2 regions of the Brevibacillus sp. FW301-21C12A genome follow, and region 2 is predicted to be linked to the other one. Evidence: riboswitches for the same ligand, from Rfam matches in the RefSeq annotation. Region 2 holds a riboswitch; the other holds the start of a gene.
What was found. Region 2 has a riboswitch for glycine ahead of gcvT (glycine cleavage system aminomethyltransferase GcvT). Riboswitches for the same ligand answer to the same signal wherever they lie in the genome.
Positions count from the first base shown of each region.

Region 1: linked by a shared signal. The riboswitch ahead of AC3WQH_RS16340 (amino acid permease) and the one ahead of gcvT (glycine cleavage system aminomethyltransferase GcvT) in region 2 are both predicted to bind glycine.

Region 1 is NZ_JBYTBG010000026.1:51,814-60,268, reverse strand. Features, by position in the region: gene AC3WQH_RS16345 (iron-containing alcohol dehydrogenase) at 1-590, opposite strand, end outside; glycine riboswitch at 1,049-1,149, shown strand; gene AC3WQH_RS16340 (amino acid permease) at 1,458-2,828, shown strand; gene AC3WQH_RS16335 (sigma-54 interaction domain-containing protein) at 2,925-4,526, opposite strand; gene AC3WQH_RS16330 (hypothetical protein) at 4,582-4,908, opposite strand; gene AC3WQH_RS16325 (response regulator) at 5,014-7,956, shown strand; gene AC3WQH_RS16320 (response regulator transcription factor) at 8,103-8,455, shown strand, end outside.
Region 2 is NZ_JBYTBG010000002.1:217,702-226,156, forward strand. Features, by position in the region: gene AC3WQH_RS02645 (DEAD/DEAH box helicase) at 1-896, opposite strand, end outside; glycine riboswitch at 1,117-1,213, shown strand; glycine riboswitch at 1,214-1,330, shown strand; gene gcvT (glycine cleavage system aminomethyltransferase GcvT) at 1,422-2,525, shown strand; gene gcvPA (aminomethyl-transferring glycine dehydrogenase subunit GcvPA) at 2,569-3,921, shown strand; gene gcvPB (aminomethyl-transferring glycine dehydrogenase subunit GcvPB) at 3,914-5,386, shown strand; gene murG (undecaprenyldiphospho-muramoylpentapeptide beta-N-acetylglucosaminyltransferase) at 5,493-6,566, shown strand; gene AC3WQH_RS02670 (lipoate--protein ligase family protein) at 6,643-7,473, shown strand; gene dat (D-amino-acid transaminase) at 7,556-8,407, opposite strand.

The DNA.
Region 1 (8,455 bases), on a different contig from region 2:
ACCGCATGCACCAACGCGTCCACGCCGCTCGCAGCGGTCACGCTCGGCGGGCACGTAAGCGTCATCACCGGCGAGACGATGGCGACGTCCGGCAGCAGGTAAGGGCTTACAATTCCTTTTTTCACTTGCTCTTTCGTATCCGACAAAATCGAGATGTTCGTCACCTCTGAGCCTGTCCCCGCCGTAGTCGGAATCGCGATCAGCGGCAAGCCCGGCTTTTTCACCAGATTCGTGCCAAAATATTGCTCGATGCTGCCCTCGTTCGTCGCCATGACGGAAGCTGCCTTGGCGATGTCGATTGCGCTGCCGCCGCCGACTGCGATCAGGCCGTCGTAGCCCCCTTCGCGGATCATCTGCACACACAAGTCGACGATCTCGATTTCCGGCTCGGGGTTCACGTCCGAGAAGACGCCCGCCTCCATCGGCAAAAGCGCTTCCACCTGCGCGACTACCCCGGCCTGAATGAGAATTTTGTCCGTCACAATCATTGGACGCGCCACTTTCAGACGGGCAACCTCCTCGGGCAGCAGCGCCAGCGAATCCCGCCCTGTGACCAGTTTGTTTGCAGCGGCAAAAGTAGAAATGTTCATGATGTCACTCTCTCCTTTCTGTATGCCGCTACGTGAAAAGCAACTCCCGTGCCAAGCGGAAAAAAGCGGGTGCCAATTTCGCTCCGCCACCTGCGGGAAAAACGACCTTCCCCCCAACAGCGGCAAGCCTTTTCTCACTTTTTTGTCACATTTTCCGCAGCACAGTTTGTTTCGGCCAAAAGCAACCGTTTACATTCGCTGTTTGATTATAATTCAAATCAAACTTGCGCATTTGATTCATTATCAAATCAAAATCCATACCCTTCCCCTTTCGACACATCCGCTCACCTGGCTAGCGGAAAAAACGACGAATGATTGTCGTTTCCTGCTTGTCATCTGGCCTTCCGTCAATCAAAAATGTTTTATGTTTAAAATAATCTGTTAATTAGGAATTTTCATTTGACAACCTTTTTGGAATATTTTACTATCATAAGAACGCACGCGAATATCTGACGCGGATGAATATTGCGGGAGAGACTAAACTCGCCGTTTAGCACCGAAGGAGCAAATCCTGACCGCTCAGGACAAATCTCTCAGGTAAAAGGACAGAGAAAAGTAGGAACCGGTCTATTTTTCCCGTTCCTTTTTTTGTTGCAGAAAAATAGGAGTGTTGTGCGTTCACCATGAAACAGCCGTTCCATTTGCCTCGAAAAAGGAGGGAAAACTGCCGACAAAACCGCAAATTTTCTGCCTCGCTCAAAAATGAAAGCGTTTTTTTCGATGGAAGTAACTTAATGATGTATTTATGCTGGGTCGCTATGTTAAGATATGAATTATAAAGTTTCATAAACTTTTTGAAAGGTCGGCGGTTGGTTTTTTACCAACAGCCGCAAACGAATCAAACGCATGAGAAATGAGGGGGATCACATGCAACAGCAAAATTTGGCGAGGGGCCTGAAAAACAGGCACGTTCAACTCATCGCGATCGGCGGGGCCATCGGAACGGGATTGTTCCTCGGTGCGGGCAAATCCATTCACCTGGCCGGCCCATCCATCCTGTTTGCTTACTTGATTACTGGGATTATTTGCTTTCTGATTATGCGCTCGCTCGGTGAACTTCTCCTTAGCAACCTGAACTATCATTCCTTCGTTGACTTCGTAAAAGACTACCTCGGCAACATGGCCGCGTTCGTCACAGGCTGGACGTACTGGTTTTGTTGGATTTCGATTGCCATGGCCGACTTGACGGCTGTCGGAATGTACACGCAATACTGGTTCCCTGAGGTTCCGCAATGGATGCCGGGATTGATTGCGCTCGTCATCCTGCTCATCATGAACCTGGCAACGGTCAAGCTTTTCGGCGAAATGGAGTTCTGGTTCGCGCTCATCAAAGTCATCGCGATTCTCGCTTTGATCGCCGTCGGAATCTTCATGATTGTCAAAGGCTTCTCGACAAACTCCGGCGCGTCCAGCTTCAGCAACCTGTGGAGCCACGGCGGCATGTTCCCGAACGGCATCAACGGCTTTTTACTCTCCTTCCAGATGGTCGTGTTCGCCTTTGTCGGCATTGAGCTTGTCGGGCTGACTGCCGGGGAGACAGAAGATCCCGAGCGCGTGATTCCAAAAGCGATCAACAACATCCCGATTCGCGTGCTGCTCTTCTACGTCGGCGCTCTGATCGTCATCATGAGCATCTATCCATGGAACGCCATCATCCCGACCGAAAGCCCGTTCGTTCAAGTGTTTGCGGCTATCGGTATCGCGGCTGCCGCAGGTATCGTCAACTTCGTCGTGCTGACCTCCGCCGCTTCGGCATGCAACAGCGCCATCTTCAGTACAAGCCGTATGCTCTACTCGCTCGGCAAGGAAAATAATGCGCCTGCGTCCATGACCAAGCTGACAACGCGCCAGGTGCCTGCCAATGCCTTGTTCTTCTCGACTGTCGTCGTTCTCATTGCGGTTGTGTTGAACTACATCATGCCAGAAGGCGTCTTCACTCTGATTACGAGCGTTTCGACGGTCTGCTTCCTGTTCATCTGGGGCATTACCGTGATCTGCCACCTGAAGTACCGCAAGACAAGACCGGATCTGGCAAAAACAAACAAGTTCAAAATGCCGCTCTTTCCGTTTGCCAACTACCTGATTCTCGCTTTCCTCGCGTTCATTCTCGTCGTGCTCGCGCTTGCCGAGGATACGCGCGTGGCCTTGTTCATCACTCCGGTCTGGTTCATCATGCTCGTCGTGATTTACAAGCTGCGCAAGGCTAAAGTCGATCAGGTGAAAGTATTGGAAAACTGATCGCCAGCCAAACAAAAAAACACATCCGGCTTCCGATGTGTTTGCATGGCAAGGACAAGCATCCTGCGACTGCACCAGGCATTCGCAGGATGCTTTTTATTTGCTCGCTTCCGGCTCGTTCTCTACGCGCAGTTGCAGCTTTTTCATCTTTTGGACGAGTGCGCTCTGGCTGATGCCGAGCGCTTCTGCCGCCAACCGGGTCGTCTTGTGCGTCTGGATCGCCTTGCCGATCATGCTCCGCTCCAGACGGGCGACCGCTTCGCGCAAAGACGTCGGTTCTGCCTGCGGGAACACTTGCTGGAGAAAGTTCGGCAAATCGCCGACGTCAATCGTATCGTGAAAAGTCGTGACCACCAGCCGCTCGACCAGATTCGCCAGCTCCCTGATATTTCCCGGCCAGCTATAGTTCGTGAGCCACTCGTAGCATTCCAGTGTCATCGTCTTTTCTTCCTTGTATTTCTCATTGAATTTTTCCAGATACGACACCAAGAGCGGGACAATCTCTTCCCGGCGTTCGCGCAGCGGCGGCACCTCGAAGGTGACGATGTTCAGCCGATAGTACAAATCCTCGCGAAACAGCCCCTCGCGCACGAGTGTAGCCAGGTCGCGGTGGGTAGCCGTAATGATCCGCACGTCCACATGGCGGACTTCGGTGGAGCCGACGCGCATGAATTTGCTTTCCTCCACTACTTTCAACAGCTTCACTTGCAGCTCCAGCGGCAAGTCGCCGATCTCGTCCAAAAACAGCGTGCCGCGATGGGCGCTCTCCAAAATGCCGATTTTCCCCTGCTTGAGCGCGCCTGTAAACGCCCCCGGCTCGTAGCCGAACAACTCGGCCTCGACCAGATGGCCCGGGATCGCCGCGCAGTTCAGCTCCATGAAAATTTCGTTCGCGCGGCTGCTGCGGGCATGGATGTATTTGGCGATCATGCTCTTCCCCACACCCGTCTCGCCTTGCAGCAAAATTTTCGCATCTGTCTTGGCGACCTTGTCGGCCAGCCGGAACAGCGAGCGCGTCGCAGGTCCGAGCACGACGTCCTCCAGCCCCGTCTGGTCCGGGTGCGGCAAATCGCTGTGCAAAAGCTTCTGGCTGTCCAGCTCGTGCTTGAGGCGAATCAGCTCGGTAATGTCCCGGACGCTGCTGATGACGTACAAAATTTCGCCTGCGGGAGACAGCACAGGGGTGGCAGAGACGATGATCTTGCGGCTGTTGCGGATCGTCTGGATCAGCGTCACCGGCCTTCGCGTGCGAATCGTTTCCAGCGAAGCGGACACCGAAATCATGCCTTGCTTGATGAGATAGCCCATGTGCTGGCCGATGACCTCTTCCTCGCGAATGCCCGTAATGCGCTGGTACGCCTGGTTGACAAACAGCGTGACGCCTGCCCCGTCCGTAATATAGACGCCGTCGTACAGCGCATTGAAAACAATCTGGCAGACCGGGCTTTCAAAAAAAGCGCGAAGCTGCGCCTGCGAGCTGGCCTGCCTCTGGCGGTCCGGCAGGTTCACCTCGGGCACGACGTACTCGACAATCGGGCGCGTCAGTTCCCCGCGATGAATGGCGTGGGCGATCGCTTCCACCGTCAAATAGCCGAGAAACTCCCCCTCTTCGCTGTACACTTCCTGCACTTCATTTTGATCTGGCGAAAAATGCGCGACTGCTTCCTCAACCGTCATCGTAGGACGCAATGAATACATGGGCTACTCTCTCCTGGATGTCATGACCTGATAAATGAACGAAAAGCTTTCTCTATCATTTTACACGCTCCGCCCTCGAATCAAATATCCCTTCGATCGCGATTCCATTTTTACGTTTGAGCAGAAACATAAAAGGAAAATAAGAAATAAGGCTGAAATTCAACGCCCCAAACGTGTACGCCAAGATCGTGCCTGCCAGCGCGAGCAGACTGTCCGGGATACTCGTCGCGGCCGCAGTGCTCGTGTGGTCCACCGCGCGCATCAAAAGCAGGACAACCAGTTGGAAAAGCCCGACCAGCAGGCCGAGAGAAAAGCCGGCCCCTACACACAGCTTGAGATAAGAAGAAATTTTCAAATATTTCACAGTCAACGACGTGTACATGCAAGCCCTCCTTTGCCTTCATCCAATATTTTACACGTCAACCTGAATGGAGTCCTGTCTTTTCTCGAAAGTTTTTGCGATTACATACAAATAGCGAGGTCGCTCATGAAAACTTTTCACGTCAGCCATGCCCGAAAACTGACCATCCTCATCCTGTTAATCATCGTCGTCGCCTTCTCTCTGTCCGGCTACATCATGCGCTCCCAGACCAATCGGATCATGAAAGTCGAGATCGAGAGCAAGCTGACTCTGCAAAGCCAGGCGCTGGCGGAGCGAATGAACGCATTTTTCGCCCAGAAAAGCTTTCTCATCAAGCAGATGAGCACCAACCAGTCGATCGTTCGCTACTTGCAAACCGTCAAAACGCGGGACGATGCGTTTTCCAACCCGTATTACCCGGATGTGGCCGCCGCACTGGACGGCATCCAAAAGCTGGACCGCAACCTGGGACTCGTCTGGATTTCCAGCCAGGCGGGCAACTTCACATTCGGCAACACAGACGAGCTTACGGGGACAGACTGGTCGCTCCAGCAACGCCCGTGGTACCAGGACGCCGTTCGCACAGACGAAGTCGTTTTTTCTGAGCCGTACGAAGATTACTTGACCAAAAAAATGGTCACCAGCGGCACCATGAAGCTGAAAGAGGACGGGAAGCTCTTGGGCTTCGTCGCCATTGATATTTTGCTCGACGACATTCCGGAAATGCTCGGCAGCTATCCCATCGGCGAATCCGGCTATGCCATCCTACTCTCCAGGGACGGGACGATCATGTATCACCCGAACCCCGCGCTTGTCAGTCGGCAAAAGCTGACGGAGCAGCCCGGGGACATGGGAAAAATCGCCCACAGCATGATCGCGGGCCAAAAAGGGCTGCAACGCATCACCATCGACAACAACAGCTACTACATCGGCTATGCGCCCGTCGCTTCTACAGGCTGGTCCGTCGCAGCGGTTTTGCCTTCGAGCGAAGCTCTCGGCCAGTTGAACTCCGTACAGGAGCTGTCCAGCCTGATTACCGGGCTGTCGATTTTTATTCTGGTCGGCATGCTTTCGCTTTTGCTGCACATTATGCTTCGGGAGCAGCGGCGTATCCAGGCGGAGCTGTTGGCCGCGAAGGAAGAGGCGGAAGAAGCGAGCAAAGCCAAAACCGATTTTCTGGCGCGAATGAGCCACGAAATCCGCACTCCGCTAAACGGGATCATCGGACTGTCGCAACTGATGCAAAAAACGGTCATGACGCTGGTGCAAAAAGATTACCTGGACAAAATTCTCTCTTCCTCGCAGGTGTTGCTGCGGCTCATCAACGAGATTCTCGACTTTTCCAAGATCGAAGCCGGAAAGCTGGAGCTGGAAAAAGCCAGCTTTGACCTCGACGACTTTGTCCGCCGGCTCTCGCACATGCTGAGCATTTACCTTGGGACGAAGCAAATCGAGATCATCGTCGAGCTGCCGCCGAAAATGCTGCCCAAGCTGATCGGGGACCAGCATCGGCTGGAGCAGGTTTTGCTCAACCTGTGCCACAACGCGATCAAATTTACCGAGCAGGGCTACGTCGCCATGCGCGTCACGCTGGTGCAGGAAGACGAAAAGAGCCTGCTTTTGCACTTTGCCGTGGAGGATACGGGCATCGGCATGTCTGCGGAGCAGATGGACAAGCTGTTCGAGCCGTTCACCCAGGCGGACGGCACGACGAGCAGAAAATACGGCGGCACCGGACTGGGCCTCGTCATTTCGCGCAGCCTCGTGGAAATGATGGGCGCCACTCTCGAAGTCACGAGCACGATTGGCAAAGGAAGCTGCTTCTCCTTTACCCTCGCGTTCGAGCACGCGCCCTGGCAGGAGAACGAAAGCCCCGGCTCACTGCTTCCTCCCGGCTACGCCAACCAGCGCGTCCTGGTCGTGGAGGACCATGACAAAATGCGGAGCAGCCTGGCGGACATGCTGGTGAGCCTGCGCTTTGCTCCGACCTGCGCCGCCTCGTGGCGAGAGGCGTTTGCGCTGCTGGAAGAGGCGGACGAATCCAACCCGTTTTGCTTTGTCTTCGTCGACATGGAGGCGGAAGACATGTACGGCGTCGAGTCGCTCTGGCGCCTGCACACGCTCGCCGAAGCATGCGATGCGGCGACCATCGCCATGACGACCGAGTACGGACGCGACGAGCTGGCCTCGCTGGAGGAAGCTGTCCAGCCTGACGCCGTTCTCATCAAGCCGATTAATCGCATGGACGTGACGCGCGCCCTGCTGGGAGCGCAGGAGCATAAAGAACTGCACACCGCCCACGTCGCGGCTCCCGCGCAGAGCGCTTCTTTCGAAAACGTCATGTTTCCCGGACATCGCGGCACCATCATGCTGGCGGAAGACAACGAGATCAACCAGCTCGTGGCTGTCGAATTTTTGCGCCGGGAAGGCTATGCCGTCACGATTGCCAAAAACGGCCTGGAAGTGCTGGAGCTTTTGGACACGAAAAAATGGGATCTGATCCTGATGGACGTCCACATGCCGGAAATGGACGGCTGCGAAGCGACGCTGCGCATTCGCCAGCACAAGCAGTACGCGAGCCTGCCGATCATCGCGATGACGGCGAGCGTCATCAAAGCCGAGCACGACAACTGCTACCGCTCAGGCATGAATGGCGTCATCACGAAGCCGATTCATCTGGGAGAGATGAAAGAAACGTTGAAGCGGGCCATTCCTGTGCCTTGTCTGGATGTGTCGCTCGCGCTGGAGCGGCTGGATGGAAAACTCCCGATCTACACGCAAATTCTCCGGACGTTCACCCGCGAGTACGCGAATTTTGCCGAACGGCTGCAAAAGACGCTTCGCGCAGGCGATACCGAGGAAGCCCGACGCATGGTGCACACGCTGAGCGGCGTAGCCGGGAATCTCTCTGCCCAGCGATTGCTGCTCGTAGCAAGAAAGGTTGAGAGTCTGCTCTCCCCATCGGCAAACCGGAGCGATTATGAAGAATGTATGAGCGAGCTTGCGTGGCAACTGGACGAAGTATTAGCTCTCGCAACCGAGTGGCTGGAAACTCTGGCGAACTCCTAACAAATTTTTAGCATTTTTCGTGAAATTAGGTCCATTCTCCTCATTTTTTTGCTAAAATATGAGAAAAGTATTAGGAAATCATGAACCATTGCTAGCTCTTTCCCATCTTTATGAATAACTTTCTCCCAGAAAGAGTGAGGAATCTGATGTACAAACTATTGATTATCGAAGACGATCAGATTATGAGTGAAATGCTGGCCATGTATTTAACCGAGGAAGGTTATTCTGTGAAAATAGCAGATCATGGACAAAAAGGTCTGGATCTGGCCCGATCGTTTGCACCGGATGTCATCCTTCTCGACATGATTCTGCCGGATATGAGCGGTACCCGGTTGTGCGGCGAGCTGCGCAGCTTTTCGCTCGCTCCCATTCTCGTCGTCTCGATGAAGACAGACGTATCCGATCGGGTGGAAGCCTTGCAAGCAGGAGCGGACGATTACATTTGCAAGCCGTTTTCACTGCGAGAGATTTCAGCAAAAATCGGAGCCATAATCAGACG
Region 2 (8,455 bases):
TCGCGCACAAAGCGGGTGACGCCCTCGTACAGCTCCATCTCTTCCTGCGACAGCTCAATCGGAATCGACTGGACGCGGCGACTGGTGAACTGGATGCCGCCGTCGCTTCGCTTGTTGCGAATCATCACCTTTTCAATTTCTTCGCGCAATTTGTCGCTGTTTTTCGACTGTCGCTTTCCTTCGACGTAATTGGAGGAAAACGACGTGGAGTGGCCGAGGTGCCCCGGCTTCAACAAATTAATCAGGTTGTACAGCTCGTCCATTTCGTTCTGGATCGGCGTAGCCGTGAGCAGCAGGCAATATTTTTTGCGAATTTCCTTCACGAACTGATAGTTTCGCGTCCGCTTGTTTTTCAGCTTGTGCGCCTCGTCGATAATCAGCATGTCGTAGTCGATGTCGAGGACGTGGCGGCGGTGCGGATCTCGTTTCGCCGTGTCGATGGAGGCGACGACGACTTCATGCTGCCGCCACATGTACTCCTTTTTTTGCGCCACGGCGGGAATCCCGAATTTTTGCTGCAACTCCTTCGTCCATTGGATGACGAGGGAGGCGGGGACGAGCACGAGAATTTTTTTCGCCAGACCCCTGACCATGTACTCCTTCATAATCAGCCCGGCTTCGATCGTCTTGCCCAGTCCGACCTCGTCGGCGAGGATCGCGCGTCCGCGCATGTCGTTGAGCACTCGCTCCGCCGTTTGCAACTGGTGGGGAAACGGGGAGAGCAGCGGCAAGTATTTCAGGCATTGCAACTGATCGAACTCGCGAACAGCCATGGCCTCTTCCGCTTCCAGCGCCAGCTTGAACAGCTCCCACTTGTCCCAGGGGCCGTCTTCGTGCATTCGCTCCGTCAGCGGGGATATCCAGCTCGTGTCAAATGAAACAGGAATATTCGGCATATACGTTACTCCTTTACACAGCTCTGCCATAACTTTCATGCGCTTTATCAAAAAACTTAACATTTATGATCGTGTTCATCATTTTGTTAAGTATTTCTTGATCTGACTGTTAATTTGCATATTTTCAACGGCGGACTCTCATGGTAGGATATAGAGGAAGTTCATTCATTAGTATGGAAATCATAGCAAAAACTTATGTATGACCATCTAACCAACGCGAATGATAGTAGCAGGGAGAGACTGCGCGAACCACTGCAGCGCCGAAGGAGCAAGCCGGGAACGGTGAATCTCTCAGGCAAAAGAACCTCTACTGGACGCAACTCTGGAGAGAGCTCGAAATCGGAGCCACCAAAGGGGAAACTTGCAAGCGCGGTGATCCCCGCCGCGCTTGATTGGCAAGGTAACTCTCAGGTACCAAGGACAGAGGAGGAGAAATGGGCACCGTTCTTTTGGTGTACCCGTTTTTTCGCCTCTGTTTTTTCATGGGGAGAAATGCCGACTAACAGTTTTTGGGAGGTGCCACACATGTCCAATCTGAAAAGAACGCCACTGTTTGATTCCTACGCAAAATACGGCGCCAAGACAATCGACTTCGGCGGCTGGGAGCTGCCTGTACAGTTTTCCAGCATTGGCCAGGAGCACGAAGCCGTTCGGACGAAAGCAGGTCTGTTTGATGTATCCCACATGGGAGAAGTAGACGTAAAAGGCGAGAGTGCGCTCGAATACTTGCAGCGCGTCACCACCAACGACGTGTCCAAGCTGGCTGTCGGGCAAGCGCAGTACAGCGTGCTCTGCTACCCGGACGGCGGTACGGTCGACGATCTGCTCGTTTACAAATACGCGGACGACCATTACCTGCTTGTCATCAACGCAGGAAACATTGACAAAGACTTTGCATGGCTGGAAGAGCACCTGATTCCGGGTGTCACGATTGAAAACATTTCGCCGCAAACGGCGCAAATCGCCATTCAAGGGCCTTTGGCCGAGTCGATTTTGCAAAAGCTGACCGCCACAGACCTGTCGAAAATCGGCTTCTTCCGTTTCGAGCGCGACGTAGAGGTCGCTGGCATTTCCGCGCTGGTATCCCGCACAGGCTATACAGGCGAGGACGGCTTTGAAATTTACCTGCCTGCAGAGCGTGCCGCTGAACTGTGGGACGCGTTGCTTGAAGCGGGCAAGGAAGACGGGCTTCTGCCTTGCGGACTTGGCGCGCGCGACACGCTGCGCTTCGAAGCGAAGCTGCCGCTGTACGGCCAGGAGCTGAGCAAGGACATCACGCCGATTGAAGCAGGCATCGGCTTCGCGGTGAAGGTGGACAAAGAAGTGCCGTTCATCGGCCAAGAGGTGCTCAAGGCGCAAAAAGAAAACGGCGCGCCGCGCAAGCTCGTCGGCATCGAGATGATCGACCGCGGCATTCCGCGCACGCACTATCCGGTCTACGTCGGCGAAGAGCTGGTGGGCGAAGTGACGACAGGCACGCAGTCCCCTACCTTGAAGAAAAACGTCGGATTGGCGCTCGTGAAAAGCGAACATGCGGCGCTTGGCACCCAACTGGAAGTGGAAATTCGCGGAAAACGCCTCAAAGCAGAGGTTGTCGCCGCTCCGTTTTATAAACGTCCGAAAAACTAAGCAATCGCCCACTATACATCCTATTTTGAGGAGGACAACGTTCGTGAAATACCGCTACCTGCCCCAAACCGATCAGGACAAGCGCGAAATGCTCGAAACTCTTGGCATTTCCAGTGTAGAAGAACTGTTTGCAGACATCCCGGAAGAAGTGCGCTTCAAAGGGGCGCTGAACATTCCGGAAGCTCTGTCCGAGCCTGATCTGGTGAAATACTTCACGCGTCTGGCTAATCAAAACGTGAACTTCAGCACGCACGTCAACTTTTTGGGTGCTGGCGTTTACCAGCACTATGCGCCAAGCACAGTCAACCACATGTTGCTGCGCGGAGAATTTTTTACCGCCTATACGCCTTACCAGCCTGAAATCAGCCAGGGCGAGCTGCAAGCCATTTTTGAATTCCAGACTATGGTGTGTGAACTGACCGGAATGGAAGTAGCGAACTCCTCCATGTACGACGGAGCGACTTCCTTGGCAGAAGCGGCGATGATGGCGGCTGGTCACACTGGCAAAAAGCGCGTCATCGTTTCCCGTGCTGTGCACCCGGAAGCGCGCGGCGTTCTGAAAACATACGCGTACGGTCAAGGCGTAGAGCTGGTTGAAGTCGGCATCAACAACGACGGCGTAACCGACACACAAGCTCTGGAAGCGCTGATTGACGAAAACACAGCGGCCGTTATCGTGCAATATCCTAACTTCTTCGGAAACGTGGAAGACTTGGCAGCGGTCGAGCCGATTGCTCATGGCAAAGGCGCTCTGTTCATCGTTTCTTCCAACCCGCTTGCGCTGGGCGTATTGGAAGCGCCAGGCAAACTGGGCGCTGACATCGTGGTGGGCGATATGCAACCGTTCGGCATTCCGGCATCGTTTGGCGGACCACACTGCGGATATTTCGCAACGACTACCAAGCTGATGCGCAAAATGCCAGGCCGGATCGTCGGGCAAACCAAAGACGAGAACGGCAAGCGCGGTTTCGTACTGACGCTGCAAGCTCGTGAACAGCATATCCGTCGTGAAAAAGCGACTTCGAACATTTGCTCCAACCAGGCTCTGTTGGCACTGGCGGCTGCGATCACCCTGACTGCGCTCGGAAAACAGGGCGTACAGGAAATGGCGATGATGAACTTGCAAAAAGCGCATTACGCCAAGCAAGCGCTGCAGGCAAAAGGTCTGGAAGTGGTCTTTGCCGCTCCATTCTTCAACGAATTCGTAGTCAAACTGTCCAAGCCGGTGGCAGAAGTAAACAAAAAGCTGCTTGACGCTGGCATCATCGGCGGCTACGATCTGGGACTGGATTACCCGGAATACGCGGGCCATACGCTGCTTGCGGTAACCGAGCTGCGGACCAAGGAAGAAATCGACACATTGGCGGCTGAATTGGAGGCGATCACACGTGCGTAACGACCAGGAAAAAGCACTGATTTTTGAAATGAGCAAACCGGGCCGTGTGGGCTACAATCTGCCGGCATTGGATGTACCAGAGGTAGAGGTGGCAAGCCTGCTGCCGAAGCACCTCATCCGCGAAACTCCTGCTGAACTGCCGGAAGTATCCGAGCTGCAGTTGGTTCGTCACTACACCGAATTGTCCCGTCGCAACCACGGGGTAGACAACGGGTTCTACCCGCTCGGTTCTTGCACGATGAAATACAACCCGAAAATCAACGAAGACGTTGCCCGCTACCCAGGCTTCGCGCAGACGCACCCGTACCAGCCGGAAGAAACCGTACAAGGCGCACTGGAGCTTTTGTACAACCTGCAAGAAGAGCTGGCTGAAATCACCGGGATGGACGCAGTTACGCTGCAACCGGCTGCGGGGGCAGCAGGCGAGTGGACAGGTCTGATGATGATCCGCGCGTACCACGAGAGCCGCGGCGAAGGCCACCGCACAAAAGTCATCGTGCCAAACTCCGCGCACGGTACGAACCCGGCTTCTGCAGCGGTAGCAGGACTGGACACCGTCACGATTGCCTCTGACGAGCGCGGCCTGGTAGACATTCAGGCGCTGCGCGATGCCGTAGGCCCTGATACAGCGGCACTCATGCTGACCAACCCGAACACGCTCGGTCTGTTCGAGGAAGACATCGTGGAAATGGCGAAAATCGTCCACGAAGCAGGCGGCCTCTTGTATTACGATGGAGCGAACGCGAATGCGATCCTCGGCATTGCCCGTCCAGGCGACATGGGCTTCGACGTGGTGCATCTCAACTTGCACAAAACGTTTACAGGCCCTCACGGCGGCGGCGGACCAGGTGCTGGCCCTGTCGGCGTGAAAAAGATTCTCGAACCGTTTTTGCCAACGCCGATCGTGGCGAAAAAAGAAGACGGCAGCTTCTACTGGGACAGCAACCGTCCGGCTTCCATCGGCCGCGTAAAAGGCTACAACGGAAACTTCGGCATTCTCGTGCGCGCTCACAGCTACATCCGCACCATGGGTCCGGAAGGCTTGCTGCAAGTGTCGCAAAATGCGGTGCTCAGCGCGAACTACATGATGCGCCGTCTGGCTACGGCTTACCATCTGCCGTATGACCGCGTCTGCAAGCATGAGTTTGTTTTGTCTGGCGTGATCCAGAAAAAGCTGGGCGTACGCACGCTCGACATCGCCAAACGCTTGCTCGACTTCGGTTATCACCCGCCAACTATCTACTTCCCGCTGATTGTCGACGAGTGCCTGATGATTGAGCCAACCGAAACCGAAACGAAAGAAACGCTCGACGAGTTCATCGACGTTATGCTGCAAATTGCCCGCGAGTGCGAGGAAACGCCTGAGCTTGTACAGGAAGCGCCGCACACAACCGTGGTCAAACGTCTGGACGAAGCGACAGCGGCGCGCAAGCCGATTCTGCGCTACCAGCCGCAAGCACAATAGCTCTCTTTTGGAAAAGCCGCCTTTTTACAGGGCGGTTTTTCTTTCCGAATGATGCTATCATGAACAGATGGGATTGATCCGACATTTCGGGGAGAGAGAACCAATGATGAACAAACGGATCGTATTTACAGGCGGCGGCTCCGCGGGGCACGTCACCGTCAACCTCGCGCTCATCCCGCGTTTTTTGCAGCAAGGCTGGGAGGTCGCCTACATCGGCTCGACGACAGGGATCGAGCGGGAGCTGGTCAGCAGGCTCGACGGCGTGCGCTACATCGGCATTGCGACAGGCAAGCTGCGCCGTTATTTCGACTGGAAAAACTTCACCGACCCGCTGCGCGTAGGCAAAGGCGCCTGGCAAGCTTACCGCTTTCTCGCAGCCTGGAAGCCGGCTGTCGTCTTTTCCAAAGGAGGATTCGTCTCCGTGCCCGTCGTCTTTGGCGCCTGGCTGAATGGGCTGCCTGTCGTCCTGCACGAGTCCGATCTGACGCCGGGACTCGCCAACAGGCTGTCGCTGCCTTTTGCCGCTAAAGTGTGCGCGACGTTTCCCGATACGCTCCAGCATTTGCCCAAGGGCAAAGGGACACATGTAGGGGCGATCGTTCGCGACGAGCTGAAAACAGGCCGGAAGGAAGCGGGGCTTGCGCTGTGCGGCTTTTCCCCGGACAAACCGGTGCTGCTCGTCATGGGCGGCAGCCTGGGGGCGAGGCGGTTGAACGAAGCCGTTCGCGGCACGCTCGACGCGTTGACCAAGCGTTTTTCTGTCGTGCACATTTGCGGCAAAAATCAGTTGGACAACAGCCTGAAGCGGGACGGCTATCGGCAATTCGAGTACGTCCAGGACGAGCTGCCTGACCTGTTGGCGATGACCGACCTCGTCGTCTCGCGCGCAGGCTCCAATGCGATTTACGAGTTTTTGCAACTGCAAAAGCCGATGCTTCTCGTGCCGTTGTCGCGGGCGGCGAGCAGGGGAGACCAGATATTGAATGCCCGCTCTTTTGAGCAGCAAGGCTTTTGCGAGGTGCTCGAAGAGGAAGCGTTGAGCGCAGACAGCCTGATCCGGGCGCTGGACCGTTTGCAGCAAAAGCGTCCGGCGATTACGGAGAAGCTGCGCGCCGCAAGCGAAAAGCAGCAGGACGCGCTGGCGCAGGTCATGGCGATCATCGAGGAGACGGCTCGTTGATGCAGCCGATCCAAGCCTTGCCGTCCTATGGGGAGAAGCGTAAAATGAAGGTGTTGTGAGTAGGGAGGTACATACGATGGAACAGTGGCGCTATATCGTGACGGAAGCGATGTCTCCGGCGATGAACATGGCTGTGGACGAGGCGATTTTGCAGTTGCACAGCGAGGGCAAGGTGCCCCCGACCGTTCGCTTTTACACGTGGGACCCGGCTACTTTGTCGATTGGCTATTTTCAAAAGGCGATCAAGGAAATCAATCTGGAGGAAGTGCAAAAGCGCGGGCTGGGCTTTGTCCGCCGCGCGACAGGAGGACGTGCCGTTTTGCACGATCAGGAGCTGACCTACAGCGTGATCGTGTCGGAGGAGCATCCGCGGATGCCGTCCGGCGTCACCGAGGCGTACAAAATCATCAGTCTCGGCCTTTTGCACGGCTTTCAAAACCTCGGCCTGGCAGCAGAGATGGTGTCGCTTGCGAGCGAGGAGGAAAAAGAAAAGTACACCTCTCCAGGCTCGTCCGCTTGCTTCGACTCGCCATCGTGGTATGAGCTGGTCGTGGAAGGGAAAAAGGTCGCAGGCAGCGCGCAGACGCGCCAAAAGGGCGTCATCCTCCAGCACGGCTCCATTTTGCTCGATATGGACGTCGAATTGCTGTTCTCGCTGCTGCACTTCCCGTCGGACCGCGTCAAGCAGCGGATGATGGACAGCTTCCGCCAAAAAGCGGTGACGATCAACGAGGTAAGCCCGCGGCCTGTGAGCTTGCAGGAAGCGATTGAAGCGTTTTCCAAAGGCTTCGCCACCGGACTGGAAGTGGAGCTGGTGCCGTCCGCGTTGACAGACGAGGAACTGGCATTGGCGGAGGAGCTCGCCCGGACGCGCTATGCGACGGATGAGTGGAATTTGCGCCGCTAGGCTGTTTGTTGGCGAACATACGCGAAAAGCTCTCCTGGGCGTACTGCCAGTCAGGAGAGCTTTCTTTATGGAATCAATCGAATTAGACGAGCACGCTGTCGTGAATGTGCTGTTCAAACAAAGCTTGCAGCCTCGCTGTGACAGGACCGGGCTGTCCGTTGCCAACGGCCTCGCCATCGACGGATACAAGCGGCATGATTTCCGCTGTCGTGCTGGTGAGGAACAGCTCGTCGGCTTGCTTCAGGAAGGCGATGTCAAAAACCGTCTCGTGGGCGACGATGCCGTTTGCCTTCGCCAGATCAAGGACGACCTGGCGGGTAATGCCGTGCAGGATCAAGTGGTCAGCCGGATGCGTGTACAGCTCGCCGTTTTTTACCGCAAACAGATTGGCCGAGCTGCACTCTGTAATGATGCCGTTGCGGTGCAAAATCGAATCTTGCGCTCCGGCGTCCTTCGCGTACTGCTTGACCAGTACGGCTCCCAGCAGGTTCAGCGTCTTGATGTCACAGCGCAGCCAGCGGATGTCTTCGACGAGTTGGGCTGTCCAGCCTTTTTTCAAGTCCTCTACAGGTCGGGCTTTGGGGCGGACAAAAGCCATGATGACAGGCTTGATGCCGCTCGGGATATCGTGAATGCGCGGAGCTGCGCCGCGAGAAATTTGCAAGTAGAGAGTCGCATCGTCCTGCTCGGTGATGTTGTTTTTCAAAAGCAGTTCTTTGGCCAACTGGGTCAGCTCTTCAGCGCTCCACGGCAGCGCAAGCTTGATCTCGCGGGCGCTGCGGAACAGCCGCGTCAGATGCGCGTCCCACTGATACAGGCGCCCTTTGTAGATTCGTACGACTTCGTAAATGCCGTCCCCAAAGTTGTAACCGCGATCTTCCGGTTGAACGGCCGCTTGCCCCTCTTCAACCCATTTGCCATCGACATATAGCATGGTGAGTCCTCCTCTAGTGGTTCCATCCGCTTTTTTCCAACGGTTTAT